DNA from 2 places in the Paenibacillus sp. N3/727 genome. Region 1 is predicted to be linked to the other one. Evidence: riboswitches for the same ligand, from Rfam matches in the RefSeq annotation. Region 1 holds a riboswitch; the other holds the start of a gene.
What was found. Region 1 has a riboswitch for cyclic di-AMP ahead of MNQ98_RS00490 (C40 family peptidase). Riboswitches for the same ligand answer to the same signal wherever they lie in the genome.

Region 2: linked by a shared signal. The riboswitch ahead of MNQ98_RS25105 (TrkH family potassium uptake protein) and the one ahead of MNQ98_RS00490 (C40 family peptidase) in region 1 are both predicted to bind cyclic di-AMP.

What each region holds. Positions count from the first base shown of each region.
Region 1 covers NZ_CP093336.1:95,575-103,366, reverse strand. The annotation lists gene MNQ98_RS00505 (M1 family metallopeptidase) at 1-301, shown strand, start outside; gene MNQ98_RS00500 (hypothetical protein) at 313-1,137, shown strand; cyclic di-AMP (ydaO/yuaA leader) riboswitch at 1,433-1,571, shown strand; gene MNQ98_RS00495 (C40 family peptidase) at 1,575-2,048, shown strand; cyclic di-AMP (ydaO/yuaA leader) riboswitch at 2,307-2,443, shown strand; gene MNQ98_RS00490 (C40 family peptidase) at 2,445-2,912, shown strand; gene MNQ98_RS00485 (GNAT family N-acetyltransferase) at 3,026-3,550, shown strand; gene MNQ98_RS00480 (c-type cytochrome) at 3,683-4,039, shown strand; gene MNQ98_RS00475 (4a-hydroxytetrahydrobiopterin dehydratase) at 4,112-4,426, opposite strand; gene MNQ98_RS00470 (hypothetical protein) at 4,518-4,811, opposite strand; gene motA (flagellar motor stator protein MotA) at 5,004-5,804, shown strand; gene motB (flagellar motor protein MotB) at 5,788-6,615, shown strand; gene rluF (23S rRNA pseudouridine(2604) synthase RluF) at 6,667-7,371, opposite strand; gene MNQ98_RS00450 (PAS domain S-box protein) at 7,408-7,792, opposite strand, start outside.
Region 2 covers NZ_CP093336.1:5,389,509-5,397,300, reverse strand. The annotation lists gene MNQ98_RS25110 (CPBP family intramembrane glutamic endopeptidase) at 1-1,144, opposite strand, end outside; cyclic di-AMP (ydaO/yuaA leader) riboswitch at 1,421-1,563, shown strand; gene MNQ98_RS25105 (TrkH family potassium uptake protein) at 1,626-2,969, shown strand; gene MNQ98_RS25100 (potassium channel family protein) at 2,986-3,651, shown strand; gene MNQ98_RS25095 (LysR family transcriptional regulator) at 3,733-4,644, opposite strand; gene MNQ98_RS25090 (succinate dehydrogenase cytochrome b558 subunit) at 4,889-5,557, shown strand; gene sdhA (succinate dehydrogenase flavoprotein subunit) at 5,573-7,315, shown strand; gene sdhB (succinate dehydrogenase iron-sulfur subunit) at 7,331-7,792, shown strand, end outside.

The sequences.
Region 1 (7,792 bases):
GACGATTGTGACCATCGTGAGCAAGGGCGGCACCGTCTCCAACATCCCGATCAGATTTGCATTTGAGGACGGGAAGACGGTTGAAAAGGTGTGGGACGGCAAGAATGGAAAAACCCAGTATGAAATCAAACATAAATCTCCACTCATCTGGACAATGGTTGATCCGAAATACACGATCGTGCTCGAGAACAAACACATCAATAACTATATGAAGGCGGGAATGGATCCGAAAGCTGTCACGCGCTGGAACCTGAGCATCACCAAGCTGGTAGAGACACTATTCGGCAGCCTGTCATGGTAAGGGGGGAGAACATGAAAAGCTACGCAGGCAAAGGCTGGACCAGTGTGAAAGATCAGTTCTATGTTATTATTCTTCTGTTTCTGTATCGGCTTCTGTGGGGATATTGCCTGTATCGCCTTGTTAAATCAGCCGTCGTTCCGCTACTGATGCGATTCCCGGACCCTGCTCCGAATGAGCTTAGTAAGCTGTTGTATTTTTACGAGGGCGAAAAGGCCCTGACTCAAAGCAGTGACGTTCATACCTATGCCTGGATACTCATCTGTATGCTGATCATTCGGATGCTTCTGACTCCTCTTATTCATGCCGGTATATTTTACAATCTCCATCAAGAGGCGAAAGGCGAGCGAGGTCTGTTCTTCTTCAAGGGCATCCGTCAGCTATGGAAACCGGTAACTTTATTTTATGTGGTTGAGACGATTCTGACCTTTACCCCCGCATATTGGCTGGTGCCGAAAATGTTACCTTCACTATTAGCTGCCATTCGCGACCCGTCTACGTTGCTAAAGATCGCTCCTTACTTCGTCTGTTGGCTGTTGTATGCGTATCTCATTCATTTGTTCTTTCTTTATATGCAGTTCGGCAAAACAACTGGCATGGGCATGATATCCGCTCTGATGGTCTGTCTCCGTCACATCGGAAAGGCTATGCTCATCTCCATTACGATCGGCGGAACAGCGATAGCTCTTCTCCTTCTACTCAGCGGTATGTCCTTCCTATGGTCAGGTCTGATCGGGTTAATCATTCAGCAGACCTCCTATTTTGTGAGCAGTCTGTTCCAGTTGTGGAGCGTTACTGCTCAATATCATGTATGGCATACTCATAGTCGTCAAATTTGAAAATCGTTCACATATCCATAAGAAACTTAGCATAATCAAAAAAACTAATTTTTACCATAAATTCATGCATTATATGTCACTATCAAGCTCAAAAGATGCATAACGCTAGCCAACTAAATAAAAAAATCCCGTTCTCCTCTAGGAAGAACGGGATTTTTTATGTTCAAATATACTTTCCTCGTTTGCCAAAAAGTTAATACTCTGATAAAATAACGAATGTGTTAGTAACAACTTTGTCATCTTTCCTGTAACTATTTCATATGGATAAACTATCGTATACTTATAATCTGTCTTATATCTTAAGAAGCCGAATTCCCGTTTCAACGGGAAGCGGGGGAACCGTCTTGGGTGAATTGATCTCGCAACAGAGGGGTCATAGGCTAACCTTCAGCCGAACCCTTAAGCTAACCTCGCAGGCATTGGAAGGAGCTTATCACTTGAAAAAGAAGCTAACAGCCGTTTCACTCGGTCTAGCTCTCGCCCTTACGTTAGGCACCGGAAGCGCTTTCGCGGATTCCAAGTTAAACAGCGCAATCAAACCCGTCATTGGCGTCTCCTATAAATCGGGCGGAACCACAGCCAAAGGATTCGATTGCTCTGGATTTACAAGTTATGTATTCAAGAAACTGGGGCTGACTTTGCCGCGTTCATCGGTATCCCAATATAAAGTTGGGACTGCAGTACCGAAGAGCCAACTGAAAGCCGGCGATCTTGTATTCTTTAACACCTCAGGCAGAGGCGTATCCCATGTAGGGATCTATATAGGCGGGGGCAAATTTGCACATTCCTCAAGTTCCCGCGGTGTCACCATCACCGCAATCAACTCGAGCTATTTTGGCAAGCGTTACATTGGCGCCAAACGAGTCATGAGCCCAAGCAAGTACAAATCCGCCGCCGTGAACTACAATTAATTTCATAACCAAAAGTTTACTTAAGCCCGAATGAGATTCACCACAATCTCCTTCGCGGCTTTTTCTTTATACTTTTATAACGGATGAAATAGGGAAAAAGTTTGCACCTTTACGAGAAAATTTTTGTGACAATAATTCGACACGAATAGCCATCTATTCTATTCAAAAGACAGCAAGAAACAATTGCCAAATGGACAGGCCCTCTGATAGAATATTCAATGTAATAACTTTGTCATTATTGTAAGGGCTTTTATATATAGAATGCATATGCCAAATTCCAGAACAATGGAAGCGGGGGATCCAACCACGGGTGAATTGATCTTGCTACTAAGGGATCATAGGGGACCTTCAACCGAACCCTACAGCTAACCTCGCAGGCAGCGGAAGGAGTTATTTATGCTTAAGAAGTTCAGTGCAACCGTGTTAGGCCTTTCGATGCTGTTCACGGCAGGCTTAGGCAGCGCTTTTGCCGATAGTAAGCTGGATCAAGAAATCGATAAGGTGCTAGGGACAAGATACAGCTATGGTGGCATGACAACAAGTGGTTTTGACTGCTCTGGATTTACAATGTACATATTCTCCGCAATGGGAATGAAGCTTCCCCATCAGTCGGGCTCCCAATTTGAGATGGGTACGGCCGTATCCCGCGAAGACCTTCGCCCGGGGGACCTCATATTTTTCAATACATCAGGTCAGGGCGTATCCCATGTAGGCATTTATATCGGCGATGATCAATTTGCCCATGCCTCCACTTCAAGAGGGGTCGTAACTAACCGACTGGGTGAAAGCTATTATGCGGAGCGTTATATTGGCGCCAAGCGAATTATGGATGATTCAGCATACGAAAACCACGCGTCTGAATAATTTGAAATCATTTATATCATACAAATATACCCGCGAAGAGAAGCATCCCTTCTTTTGGCGGGTGTTTTCTTCTTATTCCGTAAATCATGAAAGGAGAATGACAATTGCTTCCCATGGCACAGCGGTTTTATGCGGTTCCAATGGATTCGTATCAAGCGGCGGAGATTTGCAGCTGGACCTACCCATCTCCTTACAATATCTATGGCTGGCTCCCCTGGGAGCAAATGAAAGGACTTGGTATCGAGTTTGGCGATCCGGACATCCGCGAGCAGCAGTATGTATCCATTCTCGATGAAGAACAGCGGATGTGGGGATTCGCGCAGTTGTTCCCAATGGAAGGCGTAACGCGGATTGGTCTTGGTATGCGACCGGATTGGTGTGGACTCGGAATGGGTAAACAATTTGTGCAGTCTATTGTGGATGTGGCCAGGCAGCGGCGTCCTGAGGATGAGATTGACCTTGAGGTCTTAACTTGGAATGAACGTGCAATCCGCACATACTACAACGTCGGTTTTCATGTTACGGACACGTACGAACGGATGACTCCGACTGGCAAAGCTCTTTTTCATTGCATGGTTTATATGTCTTCGGACGATTCTGGAAATTCCATCCGAAACCGTTATGACTATGAAAAATAGCACAATTTTGTGTAATTTTAGTTAAAGAAAGCGTTGTTTTATTGCTTTTTTTGTCACAACTGCTATGATGTCTTTGTATGTTCGTTTATAATAGAATCAATTGCAGTATACATAAGAAGGGACGATATGACGATGCAAAAATGGATTATGAGCGGATTGTTCTTCGTCGCATGTGCGCTGGCCCTTGCGCTGATGTTTACGCTTCCAGGGAAAAAAGAAGTAGCTGAAGAAGCAAAACCAACAATGCCTGAGGTAACTTTGGACGCGGCTGCGGCTGAAGCTACGTTGAAAGCCAGCTGCATTACCTGTCATGGTGATCAGCTCCAGGGCGGAGCAGGACCAGCTCTCCAGCAAGTAGGCGGACATATGGACACTAATGCATTGTTTGGCGTGATCACGAAGGGCCGTAAAGGTATGCCTGCCTTTAAAGATCAACTTAAACCAGAGGAAATTGCCAATCTTGCACTTTATCTGTCTGAGAAAAAATAATAAGCAGAAAAACACGCTTGGACAGGAGCTCTCCCGTTCCAAGCGTGTTTTTTATATAAGCATCCGCTGCTGCTAATCCTGCTCCTTATTGTCCTTGGAGCGGCTTTTTTCGTATGCCTCATTAAACTGCTGTGCCTCTTTGATATCTACAGCCGTAATACCGCCTTCATCCCAAGAAGTCAGACGTAGCGTCACGGTTTTGTAATCGATTGTAATGTAGGGATGGTGACCGAATGCCTCCGAGATCGCAGCGACTTCATCCACAAAAGCAATCCCTTTCATAAACGCAGGAAAGGTATATTTACGGATAATCCACCGTCCCTGCTCCAATTCCCAGCCTTCAAGTCTTTCCAGATGTGTTTCAACTTCCTGCTGTGTATACAGCATTTTATCTTCCTCCCCAAAAAAACCTCTCCCACCAAGGCGGGACCAATTATTCATCTATTCTATTCCTCTGATCTTTGGTTCATTACCTTAGCTAGACGAGAGCTACAAACGCCAATTCTTCTTCCCCAATTAAAATATGTATCCGATGGTTTGTCTGATCGTGAATGACAACTCCACTGCCTACCGATATGACAGGCTCTGTGCCCAGTGCATAAAATAAATCCTCCGCCAGCGCCTCATGAACCTCATTTTTCTCCGTATCGTTAAGGTTGCTCCAATCCTCCGATTCCATTTCAAAAAACACGTAGCTGTCCGGAATACGTCCGACCGCTTCAGTCAAATCTGTCAAAATATCACCGTAATCACGCCCATGCTTAACACCCATCTCTCTCACTCCTTTCTGTCACTTCATACCTGCAAGTTTCCCTTGCTTCTATTATACCGGAAATTACAGCTAAAAAAAAAACACTAACCTGACGATAAATAGTGTAATGCGCTCATTTGCACAATGCTGTCTACCCAAAAGGACGGCAAAACGAATGGATTCGTTATTTATTTCTCATGGATGAGGTGTATTATGGAAATTTCAACGATTATAGGTTTAGTGCTCGGGTTTGTATCCGTACTGGTCGGAATGGTGTTAAAGCATGCACCACTTACCGCTTTAGTTAATCCTGCCGCCTTTGTCATTATTTTGGGCGGTACGGCAGCCACACTGTTTATAGGTTTTCCTTTGTCGGAGCTTAAGAAATTTCCTAAGCTTATCAAAATGATTTTCGTGAAGCAAAAGCTGATGAATAAAACAGATTTGATTACACTCTTTATGGAGTATGCCTCCATTACCCGCCGCGAGGGATTGCTCGCGCTCGAATCAAAAGTCGAGGAAATCAACGATACTTTTCTCCGCAACGGGATGCGCATGATCATTGACGGCAACGACCAGGAATTCGTGAGCGACGTTCTGATGGAGGATATTAACGCCACCGAGGAGCGGCACCGCTCCGGTGCACTCATCTTCTCTCAGGCCGGCATGTACGCACCATCTCTCGGGGTATTGGGTGCGGTTATCGGTTTGATCGCAGCCTTAGGCCAGATGAGCGATATGACAGAGCTTGCAAAAGCAATCGGTGCTGCCTTTATCGCAACGCTGCTTGGTATTTTCACCGGTTATGTCATCTGCCACCCCATCGCCAACAAACTGAAGCGCTTGTCTAAACGTGAAGTGGAGATCCGGCTGATGATGGTTGAAGGTCTTCTTTCCATTCAATCAGGTGTCTCAACTATTGCGATCAGTCAGAAGCTGTCCGTCTTCCTGACCCCTTCTGAGCGCCTTAAAATGAACCAAAGGGAGGCTGGTTCTAGTGAGCAAAAAGACTAGACACGAGCCCCACGAAGAGCATGCTGACGAGTCCTGGCTCCTTCCGTATGCAGATCTGCTTACCCTATTACTCGCGCTCTTCCTAGTTCTTTACGCAATGAGCGCGACGGACGCTAAAAAGTTTCAAGAAATGAGCGAAGCATTCAATATGGCCCTGACTGGCGGAACCGGGGTTCTTGATTACAGCAAGACCGAACCGAGCAATGATCCAGCTGATAAAGGTAATAACAAGGCAATGAACTCTATCCCAACCCCGAAATCTGATGATAAGAAACGCGAAAAACTTATGAAGCAGGAGCAGGAGGATTTGGAGAAGCTAAAGAAACAGCTGGATAGTTATATTAAAAACAATGGTTTAAGTACCGAATTAAACACAAAGCTGAATAATTCACAGTTGATGATCACCATCCGGGATAATGCGCTGTTTGCTCCAGGCGAGGCGGTTGTGAAGCCAGAGGCCAGCAAGCTGGCAAAAGAGATGTCGAACATGCTCCAGCAATTCCCGGACTTCGATATTATCGTATCTGGTCATACTGACGATGTCCCGATGAACACCAGCAAGTACCCATCCAACTGGGACTTGAGTTCTGACAGGGCGATGCAATTCATGAAGATCCTTCTGGAGAATCCGTCACTTGATCCGAAGCGGTTTATGTCAGTCGGTTACGGAGAGTATCACCCGATAGCGACCAACGAAACCGTCGAAGGCAAATCCAAAAACCGACGGGTAGAAGTATCTATTATTCGTAAATATTCGAGTCACAATACGTATACCAACGTGCCCAAATCAAAAGATGATTCATCTAATTAAAAAAACAACCGGTTCTCAGGCAGACGTACCCGAGAGCCGGTTGTTTGCTATTTAGGTCAGTGTATAGTTAAGAAGCTTACCGAGCTCCTGCTTTTCTTGATCTGAAAGATCACGCCATGACCCCGTCTTCTGACTGCCTAAACGGATATTCATAATCCGGATACGCTGCAACTTTCTCACCTCGTAACCAAAAGCGCTGCACATACGCCGGATTTGACGATTTTTCCCTTCGGTTAGAATGATACGAAACACTCGCTCCGACATCCGTGTGATGGTACAAGGAAGTGTCATCTCCCCAAGTATCTTCACCCCGCTCGACATGCCTCTGATAAAAGCCTCTGTCAGCGGACGATCTACAGTAACGATATATTCCTTCTCATGTCTGCCTTCAGAACGCAGTATTTTATTCACGATATCCCCGTCACTTGTAAGCAGAATCAAGCCTTCGGAATCCTTATCCAGCCTGCCAATCGGAAAGATCCGCTCGGTATGGCCTACAAAATCAACGATATTCCCCTTGATGTGGGACTCCGTAGTACTCGTAATGCCCACAGGCTTGTTCAGGGCGATATAAACATGCTTTGCCTTCTTCTCGCTTAGCTGTCGACCGTTCACTCGAACGTCATCGCCTTCCTCCGCCTGGCTACCCAGCACGGCCTTCACTCCGTTAATCGTGACCTGACCACTCTCCACAAGCTTGTCCGCTTCCCGGCGGGAACAGAAGCCTGTCTCACTGATGAATTTATTAATCCTCAAGGTGTCATCCTCTCCATCCATACTCAAATTTATGTGCTACGCCCGATCACCTTTAGCAGCAGCCGGCAACAGGATGGTTACCGCTGTGCCTACGCCCTCTTCACTTTCTATCTCCAGAACGCCTTGATGACCTTGTATAATTCGCTGACAGACCATAAGTCCAAGACCTGTACCCGTTTCTTTATTGGTAATGAATGGTTCTCCGACATGGGGCATCAGATCTTCAGAAATGCCCTCACCCTTATCGATAATTCGGACAGCCACCTGCTCTGAAGACGGTTTTGTCATCTCTATCGTAACATAACCGCCATCCGGCATAGCTTCTACCGCATTTTTAAGCACATTAATAAACACCTGCTTTAGCTGGTTCTCCTCACAGTGTACCAACGCCGGCTCGTTCATGTAGTTGTAACTAAACTCA
Region 2 (7,792 bases), 1.1 Mb from region 1:
AAGCCCACAAATACCCGAGTTTCATGCTTTCCAGCACGTATACGCCATAACCGGGTTCTTTGGCGCGCGGCCATGGATTTAATCCGTCTTCCTTACGCCACAATCCGTTCCCTCCGACGAGTGAGAAGTAGAGCAGGGCTGAGAATACGAGGGAGTAGCCCACATAAAAGATCATGATACCTTTAATGCTGGCATCGCTCATTCCGTCTGCTTTAAAGACTGGCAGCAGGTTATAAGTGTTCAGCATTTGAATAACAAACAACAGTAAAGCAAGGAAAATACCCCTTTTAAATGAAGTGTGAGCACTGGTTTTTACACTGTAGACGATTGCCAGAACGCCTAAAACCAGTGTAAACAATCCGTAGCCCAGCAATGTAAGCAAGGTGGCGTTAAGAGTCTGCTTCTCCACATAGGCGGTGTGAGCACTAGGAACGGAAAATACAGGCTCGTACGAACGCAGTTGGCGGTCTTCAAAGGAGAAGTTCAGCTGAAGACGGGAGTCACCGATCTTAGCTTCCGGGTCCTCATATTTCAGACCAGGTTCCCCTTCGCCAGTAATTTGTTCAAGCTTGGACGTATCATAACCCGCTCGGTGAAGCCAAGGTGCAGCAAGCGCCTCCTTCTCGGCTAGCGATATGCCGCCTTCGATCATCAGGAGCATCTGCGTTCGTACGCCGCCCATCTGCAGCATGGCCCCTTCGTAACTGGAGCCGGCTATATCATAGGAAAATCCGGCGATACCCTTGTTCTGCATATGTACATCCACATTTAAAGCTGTCCCATCATTTTGATCAAACCTTACTCGATAAACATCATAAGGATACTTGCTTTCGAACTTTTTGTTATATTCGGTCAGCAACTTTTCTTTGGATAGGTATCCGTACACATCGGAGCGGGATTGATATGTAACGAGAGGTTCTTTACCTGGTGCGATGCTGTACTGCAGCTGTTCCTGTACGAAGCGTTCAGCGGCCTCTGCCGCTGCCTCTTTGGTGATCATCTCGGGAGCTTTTACCTCTAGCGTGTCAGAGGCAGTAGACGGGAATACCTGAAAAATTAGAAACAGAATCAGGCCGATTGCCCCGAGCACCATTAAAGGTTTTTTGTTCGACTGAAGTTTAAGGGGCTGTCCTGCTTTATTCATGTCATTCCTCCTTGGTAATAGGGGTTAGAAACCGTTCGAGACGTTTCTTTCATGGAGACATAAAGTCAATATAACATAGATATGAAAGCTGCAAACGGCTTATCCATTCAAAATTATGAAAGATACGATGAAAACGAAGGAAAGATTTCGAAAACCTCAGAAAACCATGTGCTACTACTCCTGAATATGCCCAATTTCGTTCTTTTTTAAGTTAATTTACGTTAAAAGCGGCTTTGGGTTCTTAAGGGTATTGCGTTATAATCACATCATGTTAATTGAATAGATCAGCCGAATTTCGTAACGAAAATGGGGGAACCATTTAATTGGGGTGAATTTCTCTGCAGTATAGCAGTGAATAGGGCGACCTGTGATATGCCCGAATCCGTCAGCTAACCTCGTAGGCTGCAGCACAGGAACCCAAACGCGTAAGGCATTGGATTTCCAGTGTCTTTTTTTCTTTGACTTTTTTGAAGAGGTGAATATGTTGACTTCCAAATTATTTTGGCTCCGCTTGTCGCCACCGCAGATTCTTGTTATGGGGTTCGGAGGAATTATCACGATTGGAACCTTGCTCCTAATGCTGCCGATTGCCAATACGACAGGGGAACCGCTGAACTTTATGGATGCCTTATTCACTGCGACATCCGCGACCTGTGTTACCGGTCTTGTGGTGGTGGATACAGGGACATTCTTCAGTTCCTTCGGACAGGTAGTCATCATGCTCCTGATACAGATAGGCGGTTTGGGTTTCATGACCATGGCCACGCTGTTTGCGCTTGTATTAAAGCGCCGTATTTCATTAAAAGATCGTCTTGTCCTGCAGGAAGCGATGAATCAGTCATCGATGGAGGGTATCGTCCGACTAATCCGCAGGGTTCTGCTGTATTCATTGGTGATTGAAGCTTGTGGAGCACTGCTGCTGACCCTTCGCTGGGCATTTGATATGCCTTTCGGGAAAGCTTTGTACTACGGAATATTTCATGCAGTAACGATGTTTAACAATGCGGGATTTGATCTGTTCGGTCATTTTGGAAGCTTGACCGGGTTTGTGTACGACCCGCTTGTCAATTTTGTGGTTATGTTCTTGATCGTATCCGGAGGAATTGGTTTTATCGTTATGGCTGATCTAGTTGATTATAAAAAAAACCGCAAGCTGTCATTACATTCCAAGGTGGTTTTATCCATGACAGGCGCGCTTATTTTGATAGGGGCAGTTGTCATATTCATATTTGAATTCACGAATCCGAAAACATTAGGATCGCTGAATTGGGGCGGAAAAATTCTTGGCTCCTTCTTTCAATCGGTCACGCCGAGAACAGCAGGAGCCAATACGCTCGATATAACCGGTTTGCGTCAGGCTACACAGTTTTTCATAGTTATTCTGATGTTTATAGGAGCTTCCCCGGGATCAACGGGGGGCGGGATTAAAACGACGACATTTACGATGATGATCGCTGCTGTCATTGCTATGATGCGGGGCAAAGATGAGATTGTGCTGTTCCGGTATCGGCTGGTTCAGGAACGGGTTCTTAAAGCCCTGACAATTACGCTGCTTGCTCTGTTGCTGGTAATCACCGTAGCCATGATTCTTTCAACGACAGAAGATAGCAGCTTTCTCTCTATACTGTTCGAGGCAACATCCGCGTTTGGCACAGTGGGTCTGTCGATGGGATTGACACCGCACTTGTCATTGTTCGGAAAACTTCTGATTAGCATTACGATGTTTGCGGGACGACTTGGGCCTCTAACGCTTGCATATGCATTAGGCCCTAAAAAGGGTAAGGAATTGTATCGTCATCCAGAAGGAAAAATGATTATTGGATAAGGAGATTGGCTGAGAAATGAAAGCGAAGCAGTTTGTGGTAATAGGGCTCGGGCGATTCGGATCAAGTCTGGCGCTTGAGCTGATGGATTTAGGTTATGAGGTACTCGGGATCGACCGGGATGAAGAAGTGGTCGAGGATATGAGTGAGTTCCTCACCCATACCGTGGTTGCCGATGCGACGGATGAGGAAGTACTTAAATCACTCGGAATACGGAACTTTGATTGCGGCATTGTAGCAATAGGTGACGAGATCCAGACGAGTATTTTGGCGGCAATTCTTCTGAAGGAGTCAGGTGTAGCCACCGTCGTTGCCAAGGCAATATCCGTATTGCACGGCCGGGCATTGGAAAAGCTGGGTGTTGACCGGGTAATTTTTCCGGAGAGAGATATGGGAATAAGAGTTGCGCATCAGCTTGTTACGCCGAACCTTCTGGATTACATTGAACTTTCCAAGGACTACCGGATCGTGGAAATGACGGTGACGGACTGCATGGATGGCAAAACACTTAATGAACTGAATACCCGTGTCCGTTACGGGATCAGTGTTGTGGCATTGAATCAACGTTCGGGTGTGATAGTGGCTCCGACCGCGATGGATATTTTGCGTGCAGGCGATATTATGGTTGTTATAGGATCGAAAGAGAACATCGATCGCTTTGAGGGCGAAGTCGTTAATATGTAGAAACTAAGGATTTATCTATATCAATAGCTGGTATAACATCGACATATAAAGCCAATAACCTGACGTATTTCTCTCGTCAGGTTATTGGTTTTTGTCCTCTTCAAGTTTACGGAACAACGTTTCAGTCTCAGCAATCCAACGGCTGGCGGCATTGCTGAGCTCAGAGGGATTTCCGTAGATGAGACTGGTCGTTCGACGTGTCTCGATTAGAGCGGGAATGTGGATGTCAACAAGTCCATTATCCGACAGCAACTGCGGGCGAAGATAGGACTTGGGGAGGAGTGCGGCCGCTTTACAGGTGGGGATGAGACGTACAATCGCTTCGAAGGAGTCGATCTCCATACGGATGTCAGGCATGATCCCCCAGCGGTGAAACAGATCATCGGTCAGCTTCCGGTACCAAGTACCTGTTGAGAAGATGATCATGGGCAAGCCTTGAAGCTGTTCAATTCCGACCTCTTGGCTTTCAGCCATAGGATGCGTAATCGGCAGCACAAGTTCAAGATGATCGTCGAATAGCGGAATGCAGTTTAAGCCAGGCTGATTAATGGATGATGCAACGATGCCGACTTCCACTCGTTTGTCACGAACGGATGATACGATTTCATGTGTCTTGCCTGTAATTAGTTTAATTTCAGCTGTAGGATGACGTTCCATAAATGCATTCACTAAGGGAGGCAGCGTTGTTTGAAGTGTTGTCAGGCTGGCTCCGAGCGAGATGGTAATCTGATCTTCCACACGATAATGTGCAAGTGTCTGCATGAATTTCAACTGTTGCTGGCGCTGTTCCAGAGCATAGGTGTAGGCAAGCTGGCCGATGGAGGTAAGCTCGAGCCGCTTTCCGCGCCGATTAAATAGCTGGACGCCGAGTTCGCCTTCGAGTTTGGAGATTTTACGGGAAAGGGCAGGCTGGGAAAGGTTCAGCAATTTGGAAGCTTTGTTTAAGCTTGACTGCTCTACGACAATAGCGAACACGTCCAATTCTTCGAACAACATTTTTCACATCCTATATTAAATTTAGCTTATGCGTATAGAGTATAACGATTAATAATTATATTGCAATTCCATTATAAGAGAAAAAGGAGTAACATGAAATATGACACAGGATGTTCACAGAATGTGCGAAATGGGGGACATTTTGTCGTTGTATGCGTTTAGTGGATAGATGGTATGAGTGTAATGAATTATGATGAGACTTAATGAAAACGCTACACATCGGAAAGGGGAACGTCAACTGATGAAAGGGTATTATTCCAGAAAGCTGCATTCTTTGCTTGGTATCATACCGCTCGGAGCCTTCTTGCTTACTCATATGATTACCAACTTTAAGGCTTTCGATGGTGGAAAGGAAGGCTTTGATAAAGGTGTCCAATTTATAAACGGCCTACCGCTCATATTTTTCCTGGAGTTGTTCCTGATTTGGCTGCCGCTTATGTATCATGGCGTTTACGGTTTGTACATCGCCTATCAAGCAAATAACAACGTCGGCAACTACAACTATGAGCGGAACATTCGCTTTACACTGCAGCGGATTACCGGTGTTATTACGTTTGTATTTATCATCTGGCATATGTACGATACACGTTTCCAGATCGCAATGGGCAATATCACACACGATGAGTTAGGTGCAGTTATACATGGTATTGTTAACAATCCAATCCTGTATGTACTGTATGTGATCGGGATTATCTCGGCAACTTTCCACTTCGCGAACGGACTGTGGGCATTCCTCGTTAGCTGGGGCATTACGGTTGGTCCGCGTGCGCAGCGTGTATCTTCATACATCTGCCTGGGTTTGTTCGTCCTTATGAGCGTATTGTTTATTCTTGCCATGACCGCATTCAAGAACTCCGAGTTCCAGGCGGCGACAGCTTTTATTGATATGTTTAAGACAGTTTTGAGCTAAGGGGAGTGAACAGAAATGGCATCTAACATTATTGTGGTGGGCGGTGGATTAGCTGGTTTGATGGCAACCATCAAGGCAGCAGAAGCTGGAGCTCACGTTCATTTATTCTCACTGGTACCTGTTAAACGTTCCCACTCCGTGTGCGCACAGGGCGGAATTAACGGAGCCGTTAATACAAAAGGGGAAGGCGACTCTCCTTGGGAGCATTTTGATGATTCTGTATATGGCGGTGACTTTTTGGCAAACCAGCCACCGATTAAAGCGATGTGTGATGCAGCACCAGGTATTATTCACCTGATGGACCGGATGGGGGTTATGTTCAACCGGACTCCAGAAGGGTTGCTCGATTTCCGTCGTTTCGGTGGTACGAAACATCACCGTACAGCATATGCAGGTGCTACGACAGGCCAGCAGCTTCTGTACGCACTTGATGAGCAGGTTCGCCGCTGGGAAACAGCCGGTCTAGTAACGAAGTATGAGAACTGGGAGTTCCTGAACGCTGTCATTGATGATGAAGGCGTATGCCGCGGTATCTCAGCTCAAGATCTGCGTTCGATGGAAATCCGTACATTCCCGGGCGACGCGGTTATTCTAGCAAGTGGTGGTCCAGGTATTATTTTCGGCAAGACGACGAACTCCGTTATTAATACCGGTACTGCAGCGAGCGCTGTGTATCAGCAAGGTGTACATTATGCGAACGGAGAATTCATTCAGATTCATCCGACAGCGATTCCAGGCGATGATAAGCTGCGCCTCATGTCTGAATCCGCGCGTGGTGAAGGTGGCCGCATCTGGACGTATAAGGAAGGCAAACCTTGGTACTTCCTTGAAGAGAAGTATCCTGCTTATGGTAACTTGGTGCCGCGGGATATTGCGACACGAGAAATATTCAACGTTTGCGTCGATCAGGGACTAGGAATTAACGGAGAGAACATGGTTTATCTGGACCTTTCTCATAAAGACCCTAAGGAGCTTGATGTAAAACTCGGGGGCATCATCGAGATTTATGAGAAATTTATGGGAGATGACCCGCGTAAGATCCCTATGAAAATCTTCCCAGGAGTTCATTACTCCATGGGTGGCATGTGGGTTGATTACAATCAGATGACGAATATTCCTGGGTTGTTTGCTGCCGGAGAATGTGAGTACCAATATCACGGTGCCAACCGATTGGGTGCAAACTCTCTCGTATCCGCTATCTATGGCGGTATGGTAGCCGGACCGAAAGCAATTGAGTATGTTAAAGGTTTGAAGAAATCGTCTCAGGATGTTTCGTCCGCAATTTTTGATCGGGCTGCGAAAGAGCAATCCGCTAAATTCGATGGCCTCTTGAAAATGCAGGGCACAGAAAACGCTTATGTACTGCATAAAGAGCTGGGCGAGTGGATGACCAACAATATGACCGTTGTTCGCTACAATGACAAGCTGGAAGCGACAATTGGCAAGATTAAAGAACTGAAGCAGCGTTATAAAAAAATCAACATGACGGATACTTCCCGCTGGAACAACCAGGGTGCAGCGTTTACCCGCCAGTTGTGGAACATGCTTGAGCTTGCTGAGGCGATGACTCTAGGAGCGCTTCTGCGTAACGAGAGCCGTGGAGCTCACTACAAGCCTGATTTCCCAGATCGTATTGACGAGGAGTTTTTGAAGACAACGAAAGCGACTTGGACACCGGACGGACCACAGATTTCGTATGAAGAAGTGGATGTTTCCTTGATCCCGCCGCGTATTCGCGACTATTCGAAAGAAAAGTAAGAAGGGGGATTTGACATGGCTCAAACCACAGCAGCCTCGAAGAACGTCAAATTTTTAATTACCCGCCAGGACAGCCCGGAGACGAAAGCCTATACTGAGGAATTCGAACTTCCGTACCGCCCCGGCATGAACGTAATTAGTGCATTGATGGAAATTCAGCGTAATCCGAAAAATGCTCAAGGTCAGTCGACTACTCCGGTATGTTGGGATTCCAACTGCCTCGAGGAAGTTTGCGGTGCCTGCTCCATGGTGATTAATGGCAAGCCGCGTCAGGCTTGTGCTGCGCTCATCGATAAGCTGGAACAGCCGATTCGAATTCAGCCGATGAAGACTTTTCCAGTCGTGCGCGATTTGGTTATTGACCGCAGCCGGATGTTTACGGCGCTTAAGAAGGTTAAAGCCTGGATTCCGATTGACGGCACCTATGATCTCGGTGCAGGACCGCGGATGCCTGAGAAGAAGCGTCAATGGGCTTAT